Regions from separate parts of the Exiguobacterium sp. SH0S2 genome, predicted to be linked through region 1. Evidence: predicted binding sites of a transcription regulator. Region 1 holds the regulator's gene; each other region holds the start of a gene.
The links. Region 1 encodes LexA, which represses DNA repair genes until DNA is damaged. Its sites were predicted from a motif close to CGAACATATGTTCG; they were not measured.
Positions count from the first base shown of each region.

Region 2: parE (DNA topoisomerase IV subunit B) is a predicted target of LexA. The motif match lies at 1,846-1,859, and genes of this name have one in related genera.
Region 3: uvrB (excinuclease ABC subunit UvrB) is a predicted target of LexA. The motif match lies at 2,444-2,457, and genes of this name have one in related genera.

Region 1 is NZ_SJVB01000001.1:25,696-31,491, reverse strand. Features, by position in the region: gene tkt (transketolase) at 1-1,565, opposite strand, end outside; gene EVJ21_RS00165 (DUF896 domain-containing protein) at 1,765-1,998, opposite strand; gene EVJ21_RS00160 (YneB family resolvase-like protein) at 2,059-2,703, opposite strand; gene EVJ21_RS00155 (hypothetical protein) at 2,777-3,013, opposite strand; gene lexA (transcriptional repressor LexA) at 3,214-3,834, shown strand; gene EVJ21_RS00145 (metal-binding protein) at 3,834-4,274, shown strand; gene glnA (type I glutamate--ammonia ligase) at 4,378-5,718, opposite strand; gene EVJ21_RS00135 (MerR family transcriptional regulator) at 5,764-5,796, opposite strand, start outside.
Region 2 is NZ_SJVB01000001.1:142,135-147,930, forward strand. Features, by position in the region: gene EVJ21_RS00735 (GGDEF domain-containing protein) at 1-987, opposite strand, end outside; gene EVJ21_RS00740 (CoA-binding protein) at 1,340-1,744, shown strand; gene parE (DNA topoisomerase IV subunit B) at 1,877-3,844, shown strand; gene parC (DNA topoisomerase IV subunit A) at 3,847-5,796, shown strand, end outside.
Region 3 is NZ_SJVB01000002.1:54,152-59,947, reverse strand. Features, by position in the region: gene glpK (glycerol kinase GlpK) at 1-672, opposite strand, end outside; gene EVJ21_RS05105 (MIP/aquaporin family protein) at 703-1,410, opposite strand; gene EVJ21_RS05100 (sulfite exporter TauE/SafE family protein) at 1,510-2,367, opposite strand; gene uvrB (excinuclease ABC subunit UvrB) at 2,511-4,487, shown strand; gene uvrA (excinuclease ABC subunit UvrA) at 4,488-5,796, shown strand, end outside.

The DNA.
Region 1 (5,796 bases):
GTCAAGACGAGAAGTGACGGAGCTGACGTCGTCGTGATCGCTTGTTTCCAAGCGGCGATCGTCTCTTTACCGTCTGCCGGACGGAGAACTGACAAGTTCGGCATCGCCCGGAAGCTCATCAAGTGCTCGACCGGTTCGTGCGTCGGACCGTCTTCACCGACTGCGATCGAGTCATGCGTCAAAACGAATGTCGACGGAATTCCCATGAGTGCAGCGAGACGGACCGCTGGACGGAGGTAATCCGAGAAGACGAAGAACGTTGCGCCGTAAGGAAGTACGCCACCGTGAAGTGCCATCCCGTTGACAGCTGCCGCCATTGCGAATTCACGGACACCGAACCAGATGTTACGGCCAGCCGGGTCTTCGTCGAAGTCAGCCGCGCCTTTAATCATCGTGTTGTTCGAGCCGGCGAGGTCAGCCGATCCACCGAACAATGTCGGTACCGCTTTCGCAATCGCGTTCAAGACTTCTCCGCTCGTTTGGCGCGTCGCTTTTTTCGAACCGACTTCAAACGTTGGCAACTCGCTATCCCAACCTTCAGGAAGTTCGTTGTTCATCGCACGTTCGAACTGAGCACCGAGTTCAGGATGAGCCGATTTGTAGGCTGCGACGAGCTCGTTCCAATCCGACTCAGCTTTAGCGCCAGGCTCAACGACTTTATCGTTGAACAAGTCGTACACTTCGTTCGGGACGTAGAAGTTCTCGCCTTCCCATTTATAGAACTGTTTCGTGAGCTCGATTTCTGCTTCTCCAAGTGGAGCGCCGTGTGATGCCGATTTACCTGATTTATTCGGTGAACCGAAACCAATGACCGTCTTCACTTCAATCATCGTCGGTTTAGACGTCTCAGCTTTCGCCTCGTCGATCGCTTTGGCGATCGTATCGATGTCCGTTCCATCCTCGACGCGAATGACTTGCCATCCGTAAGCGTTGAATCGATCTTCTACGCTTTCCGAGAACGACTTATGGAGATCCCCGTCAAGCGAGATGTCGTTTGAATCATACAAGACGACGAGTTTACCGAGTTTCAAGTGACCGGCGAGTGAGGCAGCCTCAGCCGACACACCTTCCATCAAGTCACCGTCTCCACAAATTCCGAACGTATAGTGGTCAACCACGTTGAACTCGTCGCGGTTGTATGTTGCTTCCAAATGCTTCTCAGCCATTGCCATACCTACAGCCATCGCAATCCCTTGACCGAGTGGTCCCGTCGTCGCGTCTACACCAGCCGTGTGACGATACTCAGGGTGTCCTGGCGTCTTCGAGTCTTTTTGACGGAACGACTTGAGGTCGTCGAGTGAAAGGTCGTAACCAGACAAGTGAAGCAGCGAGTACAACAGCATCGAACCGTGTCCCGCTGAAAGGACGAACCGATCGCGGTTGAACCAGTTCGGGTTTTTCGGGTTGTGACGCATTTTGTCTGTCCAAAGCGTGAACGCCATCGGGGCCGCACCCATCGGCATACCTGGGTGACCTGAGTTCGCTTGTTGGACAGCATCAATCGAGAGCGTCCGAATCGAGTTAATCGCTAATAATTCTTTAGTAGTTGTTTCCACTAATTTCATCCTCTCTGTTGTTAAGAAAGTTTCTACCCGTCATATTTTAGCACACTCAATCGTGTGTCACAACTAATTAAATAGTATGTCACATTGATTGGAATCGTTTACTTCCATACGTCTGTTTTCGAGGGAATGGTCGAACCTTATCGAGCTTCGTGTATAACAAACATGCACATCCTATACGAAATAGGATGTGCATTCGAGTTCATTCAGAACGGTGTCGGTTCTGTTCGTCTTTTAGTTTTTCTGGTGTCACGTCGTTGCCTTCCGGATCGACGACTTTCATGCCCATCATCTGGGATTTGAACGATTGACGGAACGCTTTTAAATATTGTTGACGTAACGCTTGTTGCTCGTCCATCTCTTGTTGTGACAAGCCGTCTGTCTTTGCCTTGTTGGCGAGGAAGTTAATCCGCTCCAATTGTTCGGGTGCTAACATGAGGTTCGCCCCCTCTCTACTGAATTTGTAGTTCTACTGTACAAAATCAGGGCGCAGGAATCAAGTTTCTGGCACTGCCACATGTTCCAAATAGCGACGGTTCACAGTCGCTTTCGAGACTTCGTAGCCGAATCCGCGGAGCGTGGCCGCGATCTCAGCGAAGGTGAGCCCCCGCTCCCGAAGTTGGACGATCTCCTCGATCGGCACTTCGATCCGGCTCCTCCCACCTTGGTCATGGTGCTGAATATTGCGTTGCGGGTTGAAGCCGTTCGCGACCGCCCGGCGCATACCGCGCGATATCTTGGCGTTATGAATCTTCCGTTGATACTCCTCGACGACGCTGACAATCTCAAGCACCATCTTCTCGGCGTCAGAGACGACGTATTCGTCGGACGACTGCATCGTCAACAGCCGGACGTTATGCTTCATGAGCGTATGCAAGATGGCGATTTTTGCATTCCCTCGGCCGAGGCGACTGTCATCGCTCACGAGCACGGCATCGAGCTTTGACGCCGACACATGCTCTAACAGATCGAGCAGACCCGTCCGATTGACCTCGAAACCGCTCTCTTGTTCGGTGATCACATCGATCACTTCCGCATCGAGACGTTTGGCCATCTGTAACAATTCCGCTTCTTGCCTCGTGAGCGAGGTTTCCTGAGTTGACTTGTTCGTCGATACGCGACAATAAATGACGACTCGCATCTCGTCACTCCCTTTCTTTCCAGTCATCCTTTTACGATACACAGGATGAGCGGGTGTTCGCAATCCAAATCGATCATTCAGCGGCGAACCACGTCGTTTTCCGTTCTTCTTTTTCCGCACGTTCCGCTAACAGCTGGGCTTCGAGCGTTTCCGCTTCGTTGAACGCAACTTCTTGTTCGATACTTCTTTCGACCGTCATCACTGTCGGCTCGACAACTTCGCCTTGGCGAAACTCGCCGACTAAGTAAAAGGCGAACATCCCAAGCACTACCATTCCGACCAATATGAATCCGTTGATTGTATCTTTCATTTGAACCGCCTCCAAATATGAGAATATGCGTTCTTAGGAACGTCTGTTCGTTTATCTGTTCTCATCATAAAACAAGAACTTCTGTTCGGTCAAGAAAAAACGAACGAATGTTTGTACGCTCATATGTTCTTGTGTTAAAATAAATCCATAAAGAATAGGATGCGTTCGCAGGTTATTCGACATAAACGAGGTGAAATCCATTGAAAAAAATGTCAGCAAGACAGCAACAGATTCTTGATTTTATAAAAGCTGAAGTTCGGACGAAGGGTTATCCGCCGTCAGTCCGAGAAATTGGTGAAGCCGTCGGTCTCGCATCGAGCTCGACCGTGCACGGTCACTTGGACCGTCTTGAAAAACGTGGATTGATTCGGCGCGATAAGACAAAACCGCGCGCGCTCGAAGTGTTGAGCGAGGACGCCCCGTCAATCGAGGAGCGTGAGACGGTCATGTACGTCCCGGTCATCGGGAAAGTTACGGCCGGAACACCGATCACGGCGATCGAGAACGTGGAAGAACACTTCCCGCTCCCGGCCCATATCGTCGGTTCGGATAACGTGTATATGCTCTCCGTCTCTGGCGATTCGATGATCAACGCCGGAATCCTCGACGGGGACCGCGTACTCGTGAGACAACAGAACACGGCAGACAATGGAGAGATTGTCGTCGCGATGACGGACGAGGGTGAGGCGACCGTCAAACGGATCTACAAAGAGGCGTCGAAAGTCCGACTCCAGCCGGAGAACGATGAACTTGAGGCGATGTATTTCGATAACGTATCCATTTTAGGGAAGGTCATCGGTGTATACCGGACGATCCATTAATGGCTAGCGGCAAGACACATACGCGTACGAACCTCGTGGCAATCGGTGCTTTAGCGATTGCCACGCCTTTTATTGATGTCGATATCCCGACTACCCTTTTCCTCGGTGCGCTTATCGGGACGTTCTGGCTCTCCCCGGACCTCGATTTAAAATCGGATGCATACTATCGGTGGGGACCGCTGCGTGGCTTTTGGCTCCCTTACGTGAAGCTGATGCCGCACCGGTCTCCGCTGTCGCACTTGCCGGTGTTGAGCGATCTCATTCGTGTCATCTACCTTGGCTTCCCGCTCGCGCTCATCCTTACGTTCACTCCGTATGAAGCGGTTGTGAAGACGTGGCTCGACTTGAACGGCATCCCGTTCTTCCTCGGTCTCGTGTTCGCGACGACACTCCATACGGCGCTCGACTACGCGTCCACGTTTTTCAAGCGTGCGTTCTAATCCCAAAACAAGCGACCACTCAATTTCGAGTGGTCGCTTGTTTTGACTAAAAAAACGCCCGATCCAAGAAACTGGATCGAGCGTTTTTTCAAGTTCATTCGACTTAGTAGAGCGTCATGTACTGATCGCGTTCCCACTCTGTTACTTGCGTGCGGAACATGTCCCACTCGATCTCTTTCAACTCGAGGAAGTGTTCGCCGATGTGGTCACCGAGCGAATCCATGACGATTTTGTCGGCGCGGAGTACTTCGAGCGCGTCGAAGAGTGTCGCCGGAAGATCGTCGATGCCGTTCGCAACACGCTCTGGCTTGTCCATCACGTAGATGTTGCTGTCGATCGGTTTCGGTGCTTTCAAATCTTTCTCGATGCCGTCAAGACCAGAAGCCAAGAGGGCCGAGAGCGCGAGGTACGGGTTCGCCGCCGGGTCGACCGAACGTACTTCGATACGTGTCGAGAGGCCGCGGGCAGCCGGTACACGAACGAGCGGTGAACGGTTACGAGCGCTCCATGCGACGTAGCATGGTGCTTCGTATCCAGGCACGAGACGCTTGTACGAGTTGACCGTTGGGTTACAGATCGCCGTGAACGCACGTGCGTGCTCAAGGATACCAGCTGTGAAGGCGCGTGCCGTATCCGAGAGCTCCATGTCACCGTTCGGGTCGTAGAACACGTTCGTGTCGCCTTTAAAGAGTGACATGTTCGCATGCATCCCTGAACCGTTGACACCATAGAGTGGTTTCGGCATGAACGTCGCGTGAAGGCCATACTTCGCCGCGATTGTCTTGACGACGAGTTTGAACGTTTGGATGTTGTCGGCAGTCGTTACCGCATCCGCGTATTTGAAGTCGATTTCATGCTGTCCTGGTGCGACTTCGTGGTGTGACGCTTCGATCTCGAAGCCCATGTTTTCGAGCTCGATAACGATTTCTTTACGGCAGTTCTCGCCTGAATCGACCGGTGCCAAGTCGAAGTAACCGCCTTGGTCGTTCAATTCGAGTGTCGGCTGTCCGTTCAAGTCTTTCTTGAAGAGGAAGAATTCTGGCTCTGGTCCGACGTTGAACGCTGAGAAGCCGAGCTTTTGCATGTGCTCGAGGTTGCGTTTCAAAATACCGCGCGGGTCACCGCTGAACGGCGTGCCGTCCGGATTATAAATATCACAAATTAAGCGAGCGACTTTACCGCTGCCGTCTGTCCATGGGAAGACAACCCACGTGTTAAGGTCTGGATAGAGGTACATGTCTGATTCCTCGATGCGTACGAACCCTTCGATTGAAGAGCCATCGAACATCATCTTGTTATCAAGTGCTTTGTCCAATTGGCTGATCGGCACCTCGACGTTTTTAATCGTACCGAGGATATCCGTGAATTGAAGACGAATAAAGCGTACGTCCTCTTCTTGTGCGATCCGTTTGATGTCTTCTTTTGTGAACGTTTTTCTGGCCATGGTAAAAGTCCCCTCTCACATTGTGTAATGGTTTGTGTACTGGCGTCATCGATAAAAACGTGACAACTCTCCTTGGAT
Region 2 (5,796 bases), 120 kb from region 1:
TTCTTTGACAAGTGTGTCGACGGCCTCTAATCCGTCACGGCACGAGACGCCGAACGTCATCGTGACACTGAGGCGACGCCCGTCATAGATCGTCTCGGTCGTCTTGATCCGTTCCCGGAGACAGTCGAGCGTCTCTGCGACCTCATCTGCTGTCTGATTGCTCAAAAACAGCAAGAACTCTTCTCCACCCCAACGGACACAGATCCCGTCGGTCCGCTCGAGGGCGGCGGCGACTTGTTTGAGGACGAGGTCGCCACAATCATGGCCGTGGCGCTCGTTGAACGCTTTGAAGTGGTCAATATCGGCGAGTGCGACGGCATATGGGCGGCCGTCTGCGACCGCTTCTGCGATGGCTTGCTCGATTCGTTGATAGCCGGTCATCCGGTTATACAGCCCGGTCAATCCGTCCCGTGAAGCGAGGACGTTCAAGCGTTCGTTCGACCGTTCTAACTCGGTCGTCACCTCGACGACCGAGTTCTCGAACACGAACGTCAGCCCGGCGATGAGTGCGATCGTCGACAGCAGACAAGTCAGCCCGATCACTTGCTCGATCATGGGGGCGAGCGGCTGTGTCCCGACCGTGACGTTCCAGTAGAGGAACCCGTAGATCGCCATCGCGAGCCCGGTCGACATGACGCGGACCAAGCGGCTGACGTTCGGCATGAAGAACACACCGTACGCCACCATGATGATGAAGTAATGGACGTTTGCGCCCCACCCGAGGACGATCGTCGAGATGATGGCGTTATAGACGACTTCGACGAACAGTCCGATAAAGAACGTCCGGTAGTACCGTTTATGTACGAAATAAAATGAGAGCGTGTAATAAAGAACGCTGAACACGTTCGACCAGGCGAGCACCGTGACGTCGAGACGCCAAAACGTGACCAAGAACACGACATGGATGAGCCATGCGAGCGCGTTCCCGTAAAAAGTGATGCGGTAATTATACAGTGTACCGCGACGTTCCTCATAGGCAGTCCCCACGTGAACACCTCCTCGTTCCAGTATACCGAAACTGTAAGGATTTGCCTACGCCTGTTCGAGAATCGAGTCAATCCACTCTCTGTAAACGTTGATTTCAGGACGTTATAATTGCGTGAAATAGATATTTCACGCAAGGTTTATAGAAGCGTCGTTTGATTCGTTAAAACAGACGTGGTGGCATCTTCCGATTTAAGAGCGAATCAACAGGGTGACAATACATTATTATGTAAACCACTATGAGGGATATAAACTTTTGTTTCGACAGCCGTTCATCCGTTAAGCGAAAATAAAGCTTGAAACGGGGAACGAGGTAACGTTACACTGAGAACGTAAACAAAAGGGGGATTTCAGGATGGACGACCAACGTTTGAAACAACATCTCGCTGAAGCGAAGACGATCGCTGTCGTCGGTGTGTCATCGAACCCGAACAAGACCGCCAACCAGATTGCGGAGTATTTGCTCCTGCAAGGGTATACGGTCATCCCTGTCAATCCGACGCTCGAGACGTGGAACGGCCGCAAGGTGTATCCGACGGTCGAGAGCATCCCGGGACGAATCGATATCGTCGACGTGTTTCGCCGGAACGAATATTTGGCCGGCGTTGCCGAGGACGCGGTCCGTCATGGGGATGTCGGACTCGTCTTTAACCAGCTCGGTCTGTCGAGCAAGGACGCCGAACGAATCGTTCATGCTGCCGGACTTGACTACATCGAGAACCGGTGTATTTACGTCGAGCACGCTCGACTCCTCGGCTGAGACCTGCCCCTGCGGCAGGTCTACTTTTTTTCACGCGTCGACGGCGCGGAGAGGAAGGCTTGCCAGAATCCTGAAACAGCTATACAATTAGGTATGAAAAACGAACATGTGTTCGAAGATGAGGTGACTGACATGTCAACAAAACTATTTAATTATAATGAAGACGCCATCCAAGTGCTCGAAGGGCTCGCTGCCGTTCGGAAACGACCAGGGATGTATATCGGCTCGACCGACCATCGCGGGCTGCACCATCTCGTCTACGAGATCGTCGACAACGCGATCGACGAGGCGCTCGGCGGTTTCGGTGACCAGATCGATGTGACGATCCATAAAGACGATGCCATCACGGTCCGTGACCACGGGCGTGGTATGCCGACCGGGATGCACGCCTCGGGAAAACCGACGCCAGAGGTCATCTTCACGGTCCTCCATGCCGGCGGAAAGTTCGGCCAAGGCGGCTACAAGACGTCTGGCGGACTGCACGGGGTCGGCGCCTCGGTCGTCAACGCGCTCTCGAGCAAGCTGCTCGTCACGATCTATCGCGACGGCAAGGTGTTCGAGCAGACGTTCGCTGACGGCGGTGTGCCACAGACGACGCTCCTCGAGACGGGGAAAGCCCGCCAGACCGGGACGAGCGTCTACTTCAAGCCGGACACGACCATCTTCTCGACGACGACGTATAACTACGACACGCTCGCCGAACGGCTCCGGGAGTCGGCTTTCCTATTGAAAGGGTTGACGATCACGTTGACCGACGAACGCTCGGACAAGCAAGAGACGTTCCATTACGAGAACGGGATCGCCGAGTTCGTCCACTATTTGAATGACGACAAGGCGACGCTCCACCCGACCGTCTACTTCGAAGGGACCGAGAACGACATCGAGCTCGAACTCGCCTTCCAGTTCACGGACGCCTACTCGGAGAACGTGTTGTCGTTCGTCAACAACGTCCGCACCCGGGACGGCGGGACGCATGAAGTCGGCGCCAAGACGGCGATGACCCGGATCATGAACGAGTACGCCCGCAAAAACGGCTTGTTGAAAGAAAAAGACAAGAACCTCGACGGCGGCGACGTCCGTGAAGGCTTGACGCTCATCGTCTCGGTCCGGATCCCGGAGGAGTTCCTCCAGTTCGAGGGACAGACGAAGTCGAAACTCGGCTCGCCTGAAGCCCGTGCCAGCGCAGACGCCGTCATGGCCAAGCAGCTGACGATCTTCCTCGAGGAAAACCCGCAGATGGCGACGATGCTCATCAAGAAAGCGATCCGCGCGGCCCAGGCCCGCGAAGCGGCCCGAAAAGCGCGTGAAGAGGCGCGTAACGGCAAGAAAAAGAAACGTTCGAGCATTCTGAACGGGAAACTGACGCCGGCGACATCAAAAAACGCCGCCAAGAACGAGCTGTTCCTCGTCGAGGGGGACTCGGCCGGCGGTTCGGCCAAACAAGGCCGTGACCGGACGATCCAGGCGATCTTGCCGCTCCGCGGGAAGGTCATCAACTCGGAGAAGTCGAAACTCAATGACATCATGAAAAACGAGGAGATCAACACGATCATCCACGCGATCGGCGCCGGGGTCGGACACGATTTCGATCTCAGTGACTGCAACTTCGACAAAGTCATCATCATGACCGATGCCGATACGGACGGGGCCCACATCCAAGTGCTCTTGTTGACGTTCTTCTTCCGTTACATGCGACCACTCGTCGAGGCGGGCAAAGTGTTCGTCGCCTTGCCGCCGCTCTATCGCATCTCGAAAGGGAAAGGCAAGTCGGAGCAGTTCGAATACGCCTGGGACGAGGAAGCGCTCGAGAAACTCGTCAAAGTGTACAAAAAAGGCTATATCATCCAGCGCTACAAAGGTCTCGGTGAGATGAACGCCGATCAACTGTGGGAGACGACGATGAACCCGGACACACGGACACTCATCCGCGTGACGATCGATGACGCTGCCGTCGCCGACAAGCGCGTCTCGGTGCTAATGGGGGACAACGTTGCCCATCGCCGCGAATGGATCGAGGAGAACGTCGCCTTCGGTCTCCAAGAAGATGATTCGATCATCGCCAATGAACATGTGACTAAAGCGATTGAGGAAGTGATGTAACGATGTCGACGATTCAACACATTTTAAACTTGTCGCTCGAACAGGTCGTCGGAGACCGTTTCGGGCGTTACTCGAAATATATCATTCAAGACCGGGCGCTCCCGGACGCGCGCGACGGGCTCAAGCCCGTTCAGCGCCGGATCTTGTATGCGATGCACCATGAAGGCAACACGAACGACAAGGCGTACCGGAAATCGGCCAAGACGGTCGGGAACGTCATCGGGAACTACCACCCGCACGGTGACTCTTCTGTCTATGAGGCGATGGTGCGCCTGTCGCAAGACTGGAAGCTCCGCTACCCGCTCATCGACATGCACGGGAACAACGGCTCGATGGACGGCGACTCGGCTGCCGCGATGCGGTATACCGAGGCCCGGCTGTCGAAGATCGCCGGTGTCATGCTGACGTCGATTGCCAAGAACACGGTCGACTACACGCCGAACTTTGACGATTCGACCGAGGAACCGCTCGTCTTGCCGTCACTCCTACCGAACCTGCTCATGAACGGGACGACCGGGATCTCGGCGGGGTATGCGACCGAGATCCCCCCGCACAACTTGACCGAAGTGCTCAATCTCGCCATCGCCCGACTCGCCGGCGAAGTCGAGACACCGAATGACGCCTTCCGTTACATGCAAGGTCCCGACTTCCCGTCCGGTGGCACGGTCATGGGCAAAGACGGCATCTTGAAAGCGTTCGAGACCGGTAAAGGCAAGATCATCATCCGCGCCAAATCGGTCATCGAGCCGCTCAAGGGCGGCCGTGAACAGATCACGATCACCGAGCTCCCGTATGAGGTGAACAAGGCCAACCTCGTCAAGAAGATGGAAGAGCTCCGTCTCGACAAGAAAGTCGAAGGCGTCGCCGAAGTCCGTGACGAGACCGACCGGACCGGGGTCCGTGTCGTCATCGAATTGAAGAAAGAAGCGGACGCGGAAGGTGTGCTCCACTTCTTCTTGAAGCATACCGACCTGCAGCTCGCCTATAACTACAACATGGTCGCGATCGTGCAGCGGACACCGAAACAGCTCGGTCTGTTACCGATCATCGATGCGTATTTGAAACATGTCGAGGAAGTCGTCACCCGCCGGACGACGTTCGAGCTCGAACAGGCGAAGAAACGCGCCGAGATCGTCGACGCGCTCGAACAAGCCATCTCAGTGCTTGACGAGACGCTCGAACTGATCCGTTCGGCCAAGGACAAGTCCGAGGCGAAGCAGAAGCTCATGGATCGCTTCTCGTTCACGGACCGTCAAGCCGAAGCGGTCGTCATGCTTCAATTGTATCGTTTGACGAACACAGACATCGTCGAGCTCCAAAAAGAAGCGAAAGTGTTGCAAAAAGAGATCGCGCGTCTCGCCAACATCTTGAACGTCGACGCGACGAAGCGGAAACTCATCTCAAAAGAGTTGACGGCGCTCCGCGACGAGTTCGGTGATGAGCGGCGTTCGGTCATCGAGGCCGAAGTCGAAGAATTGAAACTGAAGACCGAGGTCATGATCGCCGTCGAAGAGACGATGGTGTTCGTCAGCCGTGACGGCTACGTGAAACGTTCGTCGATGCGCTCATACGGCGCCTCGAGCGAGGATATGCCGGAGATGAAACAAAAAGACCGGCCCGTCCTCCTCACACAGGCGATGACGACCGACCACTTGCTCGTCTGGACGAACAAAGGCAGCTATCTGCTCATCCCGGTCCACCAGATCCCGGAGACGAAATGGAAAGACGCGGGCCAACACGTGGCCAACCTCGTGCCGATCGAAGGCGAGCAAGTCGTCTCGGCCGACGTCGTCTCGACGTTCGAGACGGACGCACACTGCCTGTTCGTCACGAAAGACGGCATGGTCAAACGGACGCCGCTCCGTGACTATGACGCCCAGCGCAAGTCGAAGGCGCTCATGGCGCTGAAACTGAAAGGGGACGACGAGGTCGTATTCGCCGGCATCAGTGAC
Region 3 (5,796 bases), on a different contig from region 1:
TTCACTCGATGGCTTGACTTCAGGCAGCATCGACTTTGGTACGGTGAGGATGTCGAGCAACTCATCGTCCCACTTCTGCTCGTAGATGTTGTACATGAGCGTCCGTGACGCGTTCGAGTAGTCGGTGACGTGCGCGAGACCGCCCGAGAGTTTCCAGATGAGCCACGTGTCGATCGTTCCGAACAACAATTCCCCGGCTTCCGCTTTCTCACGGGCGCCTTCGACGTTGTCGAGGATCCATTTCACTTTCGTCCCCGAGAAGTAAGCGTCGATCAATAATCCGGTCTTGTCGCGGAACAAGTCGGCGTGACCGGCCGCATTCAATTCGTCACAGATGCCGGCAGTCTGACGCGATTGCCAGACGACGGCGTTGTAGACAGGTCTGCCGGTCGACTTCTCCCAGACGACCGTCGTCTCCCGTTGGTTCGTGATGCCGATGGCCGCGATCTCTTTCGGGTCGATGTCGGCCGAACCGAACGCCTCGGCCATGACGGCGAGGACCGAACCCCAGATCTCGTTGGCGTTATGCTCGACCCAGCCTGGTTTCGGGAAGTACTGCTTGAACTCGCGCTGAGCGGTCGTGACGATCTTGCCGTCGTGGTCGAAGATGATGACCCGTGAACTGGTCGTACCTTGGTCGATTGCTAAAATATACCGTTTTTCTTTGTCCATATGAATGTGCCTCCTTAGAAGTTAGGGTGATTATGGGACGAGGATACCATAGAGCAACGCGGCGATGACAGCGCCGATGATCGGTCCGACGACTGGAATCCATGAATAGCCCCAGTCGGACGTCCCTTTGCCTTTGATTGGGAGTATCGCATGCGCGATCCGCGGTCCAAGGTCACGGGCCGGGTTGATCGCATAACCGGTCGTTCCACCGAGCGAGAGACCGATCGAGACGATCAAGAAACCGACGATGAGCGGGTTTAATCCATCTGTGAACGTGTTGGCCCCGAACGATAGTAAAGCGAAGACGAGGACGAATGTTCCGATGATCTCCGAGATCAAGTTGAACGGAGTGTTCCGAATACCAGGAGCGGTCGAGAACGTCGCGAGCTTCGCACCCGGGTCGTCGGTCGCGTCATAGTGCGGTTTGTAGTGTACGTAGACGAGTACGGCCCCGATGAACGCCCCGATGAACTGGGCAAGGATGTACAGTGGCACATCTTCCCATGGGAATGCCCCGCTCGTGGCGAGGCCGATTGTGACGGCCGGGTTGATGTGCGCGCCTCCGTAAATACCTGCGGCGTACACCCCGACCATAACGGCGAGACCCCAACCGAACGTGATGACGATCCAGCCGCCGTTCTCGGCTTTCGAGTGGCGGAGGACGACGCCGGCGACGACACCGTTACCGAGCAAGATGAGTAGCATTGTACCGATAATTTCGCTGACAAATGCTGACATGTGATACTCCCTTCCTTCCATATTGGATTTGGCTTACCACTTTTCTATATCCCCCGTTTGAAAGCGCTTTAAAACCAAGATATTGAAAAAAACCACTTTTTAATGAGGAAAGTGGTTCGGACTGGTAAAATGTTTGGAAAAATCAAGGGTGATCCCGACGAGAAAGATGAAGAGAACCCCTAAGCTCACGAAAGACAACGGTGCCCACCATGTCGCCCCGAGGTCGAGCACAATCGAGGCGATGACAGCCAAGTAGAGCCAAGCGAGCCGTCTTGAAATCTCATGGTCCCGATAACGATTCGTGAGCGCTGCGCCGAATGGGGCACCGATGAAAGCACCTGTCACCAAGGCGAGCGGGGCAACGTAATCGAGCGACAGCGACGGCAAGTAACCGATGAGCCCGCCGAGCGAGATGAACAGGACGGCGGAGAGACTCGTCCCGACGGCGCGGTGCGTCGAAAACCCGAGCCAGCTCACGAGCAACGGGACGATGATAAAACCGCCGCCGATGCCAAGGAGCGCCGACAAGAGCCCGGCGATCGCCCCGATGAAGAAACTTGCGGCCAATCCGGATTTTTTCCGTTTCGGCGGCTTCGATGTTTTCTTTAGAAGCGTAACGGCAAAATAAGAAAGGATAAGCAAATAGAACACATTCAGCAACCAGTCATACGTCCCGGAGATCGACAGCACGAGCCGGCTCGACAGCTGCGCAGTGACGGCGCCGGCCAGACCGACCGTGAGGCCGGTCGACCAAGCCACGTTGCCGAGCGACGAGTGCTTCTTCGCCCCGGCCAGGCTCGTCCCGACGACGAACAAAAGTGACGTCGCGACCGCCTCGGCCGCCGAATATCCGTTGAACAAGAGCACCGGGACGATGATGACACCGCCCCCGATGCCGAAGAAACCGGACAAGGCGCCGACGACCGCGCCGAGCGGGATAAAGAGAAGTGACCACATGACGACCCACCCATTTCTGTTTAGATTCCTCCTCACTATAGCGAATCGGAGAGCGGTTTGGGAAGCGTCTCAGAAGCGAATATTTGTTCGTGTATGTGCTATAATCAAGTCAATATGCAAGGGATAGAAAGCGAGGAATATATATGGACAAGATCAAGCTTCCGTTCGAATTACATTCGGAATATAGTCCGGCCGGCGACCAGCCGGAGGCGATCCGCCAGCTCATCGAAGGCGTCAACCGTGGCGACCGTTATCAGACGCTGCTCGGTGCGACCGGCACCGGGAAGACGTTCACCGTGTCGAACGTCATCCAGGAAGTGAAGAAACCGACGCTCGTCTTAGCCCACAACAAGACGCTCGCCGGCCAGCTCTATTCCGAGTTCAAAGAGTTTTTCCCGAACAACGCCGTCGAATATTTCGTCAGCTATTATGACTACTATCAACCGGAGGCGTACGTGCCGTCGACCGACACGTTCATCGAGAAAGATGCCTCGATCAACGACGAGATCGACAAGCTCCGCCACTCGGCGACGTCGTCCTTGTTCGAGCGGGATGATGTCATCATCGTCGCATCTGTATCGTGTATATACGGTCTCGGTAACCCGGAAGAATACAACAGTCTCGTCTTGAGTCTCCGCGTCGGCAAAGAGATGGGGCGCGACCAGATGCTCCGCAAATTGATCGACATCCAATATGAACGGAACGACATCGATTTCCAACGCGGGCGCTTCCGTGTCCGCGGCGACGTCGTCGAGATCTTCCCGGCGTCACGCGACGAGCAGTGCTTGCGCGTCGAATTCTTCGGTGACGAGATCGACCGTATCCGCGAGATGAACCCGCTCACCGGCGAGATCATCGCCGACCGTGAACACGTCTCGATCTTCCCGGCATCCCACTTCGTCACCCGCGACGAGAAGCTGCAAAAGGCAATCGTCAACATCGAGGCCGAGCTCGAGCAACAGCTCGAGAAATTCCGCGAAGAAGGCAAACTGCTCGAAGCGCAACGTCTCGAGCAGCGGACGAACTACGACCTCGAGATGATGCGCGAGATGGGCTACTGTTCAGGCATCGAGAACTATTCACGCCATCTGAACTTGACGGAAGAAGGGGCGACGCCGTACACGCTCATCGACTACTTCCCGAAAGACTTCTTGCTCATCGCCGACGAGTCACACGTGACGCTGCCGCAAGTCCGCGGGATGTTCAACGGCGACCAGGCGCGCAAACAAATGCTCGTCGACCACGGTTTCCGTCTACCATCGGCCAAGGACAACCGTCCACTCAAGTTCGAGGAGTTCGAGAAGAAGTTGAATCAGGCGATCTTCATCTCGGCGACACCGGGCCCGTACGAGCTCGAGCATACACCAAACATGATCGAGCAGATCATCCGGCCGACGGGTCTACTCGACCCGACAATCGAGATCCACCCGATCAAAGGACAGATCGACTACTTGATGGACCAGATCCGCGACCGCATCAAACAGGACGAACGCGTCCTCGTGACGACGCTCACGAAGAAGATGGCCGAAGACTTGTCGGACTATCTCCGTGAAGCGGGCATCAAGGTCAACTATATGCACTCCGAGATCAAGACGCTCGAACGGATCGAGATCATCCGTGACCTGCGGCTCGGCAAATACGACGTCCTCGTCGGGATCAACTTGCTGCGGGAAGGGCTCGATATCCCGGAAGTGAGTCTCGTCACGATCCTCGACGCCGACAAGGAAGGGTTCCTTCGTTCTGACCGGTCACTCATCCAGACGATCGGACGGGCGGCCCGTAACTCGAACGGCCACGTCATCCTGTTCGCGGACAAGATGACCGATTCGATGACGCGGGCGATCGGGGAGACCGACCGCCGTCGGACGATCCAACAAGAATACAATGAAGAGCACGGCGTCACGCCGCAGACGATCCGCAAAGAAGTGCGCGGCGTCATCCGCGCGACCGTCGCTGCCGAAGAAGAAGTGCTCGAGTCGCTCAGCTCGATGAATCAAGACGAGCGCGAGGCGGCAATCGGCAAACTAGAAGAAGAAATGAAACAAGCGGCCCGCGATCTTCAGTTCGAGCGGGCGGCCGAATTGCGTGACTTAATCTTGGAGTTGAAGGTAGGGAATTAAATGGCTGAAAAGAAAAATGCGATCGTCATCAAAGGGGCGCGCGTCAACAACTTGAAAAACATTGATATCGATATCCCTCGTGACCAGCTCGTCGTCTTGACGGGTCTGTCGGGATCAGGGAAGTCATCGCTCGCATTCGATACGATCTACGCCGAAGGGCAACGCCGTTACGTCGAGAGCCTGTCGGCATACGCCCGTCAGTTCCTCGGACAGATGGACAAGCCGGACGTCGATACGATCGAAGGGTTGAGCCCGGCCATCTCGATCGACCAGAAGACGACGAGCCGGAACCCGCGCTCGACCGTCGGGACGGTGACGGAGATCTATGACTACTTACGACTCTTGTTCGCCCGCATCGGGAAACCCGTCTGCCCACGCCACGGCATCGAGATCTCAAGCCAGACGATCTCACAGATGGTCGACCAAGTGATGGAGCTCCCGGAGAAGACGCGCCTGCAAATCTTGGCGCCGATCGTGTCGGGACGGAAAGGCACGCACGTCAAAGTGTTCGACTCGCTCAAAAAAGAAGGGTTCGTCCGTGTCCGCGTCAACGGGGAAACGATCGAACTGACTGATGACATCGAGCTCGACAAGAACAAGAAACATTCGATTGAAGTCGTCGTCGACCGGCTCGTCGTCCGCGCTGACGTCGAAGGCCGCCTCGCCGATTCACTCGAGACGGCACTCCGCCTCGCGGACGGCCGCGCCATCATCGACAAGATGGACGGGACCGAGTTGTTGTTTAGCGAACACCATGCTTGCCCGATCTGTGGCTTCTCGATCGGTGAGCTCGAGCCGCGCATGTTCTCGTTCAACTCACCGTTCGGGGCCTGCCCGACGTGTGACGGTCTCGGTACGAAACTCGACGTCGACCCGGAGCTCGTCATCCCAGACCCGTCGAAGACGCTGAAAGAAGGAGCGGTCGTCGCATGGCAGCCGACGAGCTCGCAATATTATCCGCAGCTGCTCGCCTCGATGTGTCAGCATTTCGACATCGACATGGACGTGCCGTTCGAACGGCTGTCAAAACGTGACCAAGACCTCGTCTTGCACGGGACGGAAGAAGAATCGTTCTTGTTCCGCTACGAGAACGATTTCGGCCAAGTCCGGACGAACACAATCTTTTTTGAAGGGGTGCTCCGCAACATCGAGCGCCGCTATAAAGAGACGACGTCGGATTACATCCGGGAACAGATGGAGACGTATATGGCGACGCACGCCTGCCCGACGTGTAACGGCTATCGGTTGAAAGAAGAGACGCTCGCCGTCAAGATCACCGACCGCCACATCGGGGAAGTGACGACACTCT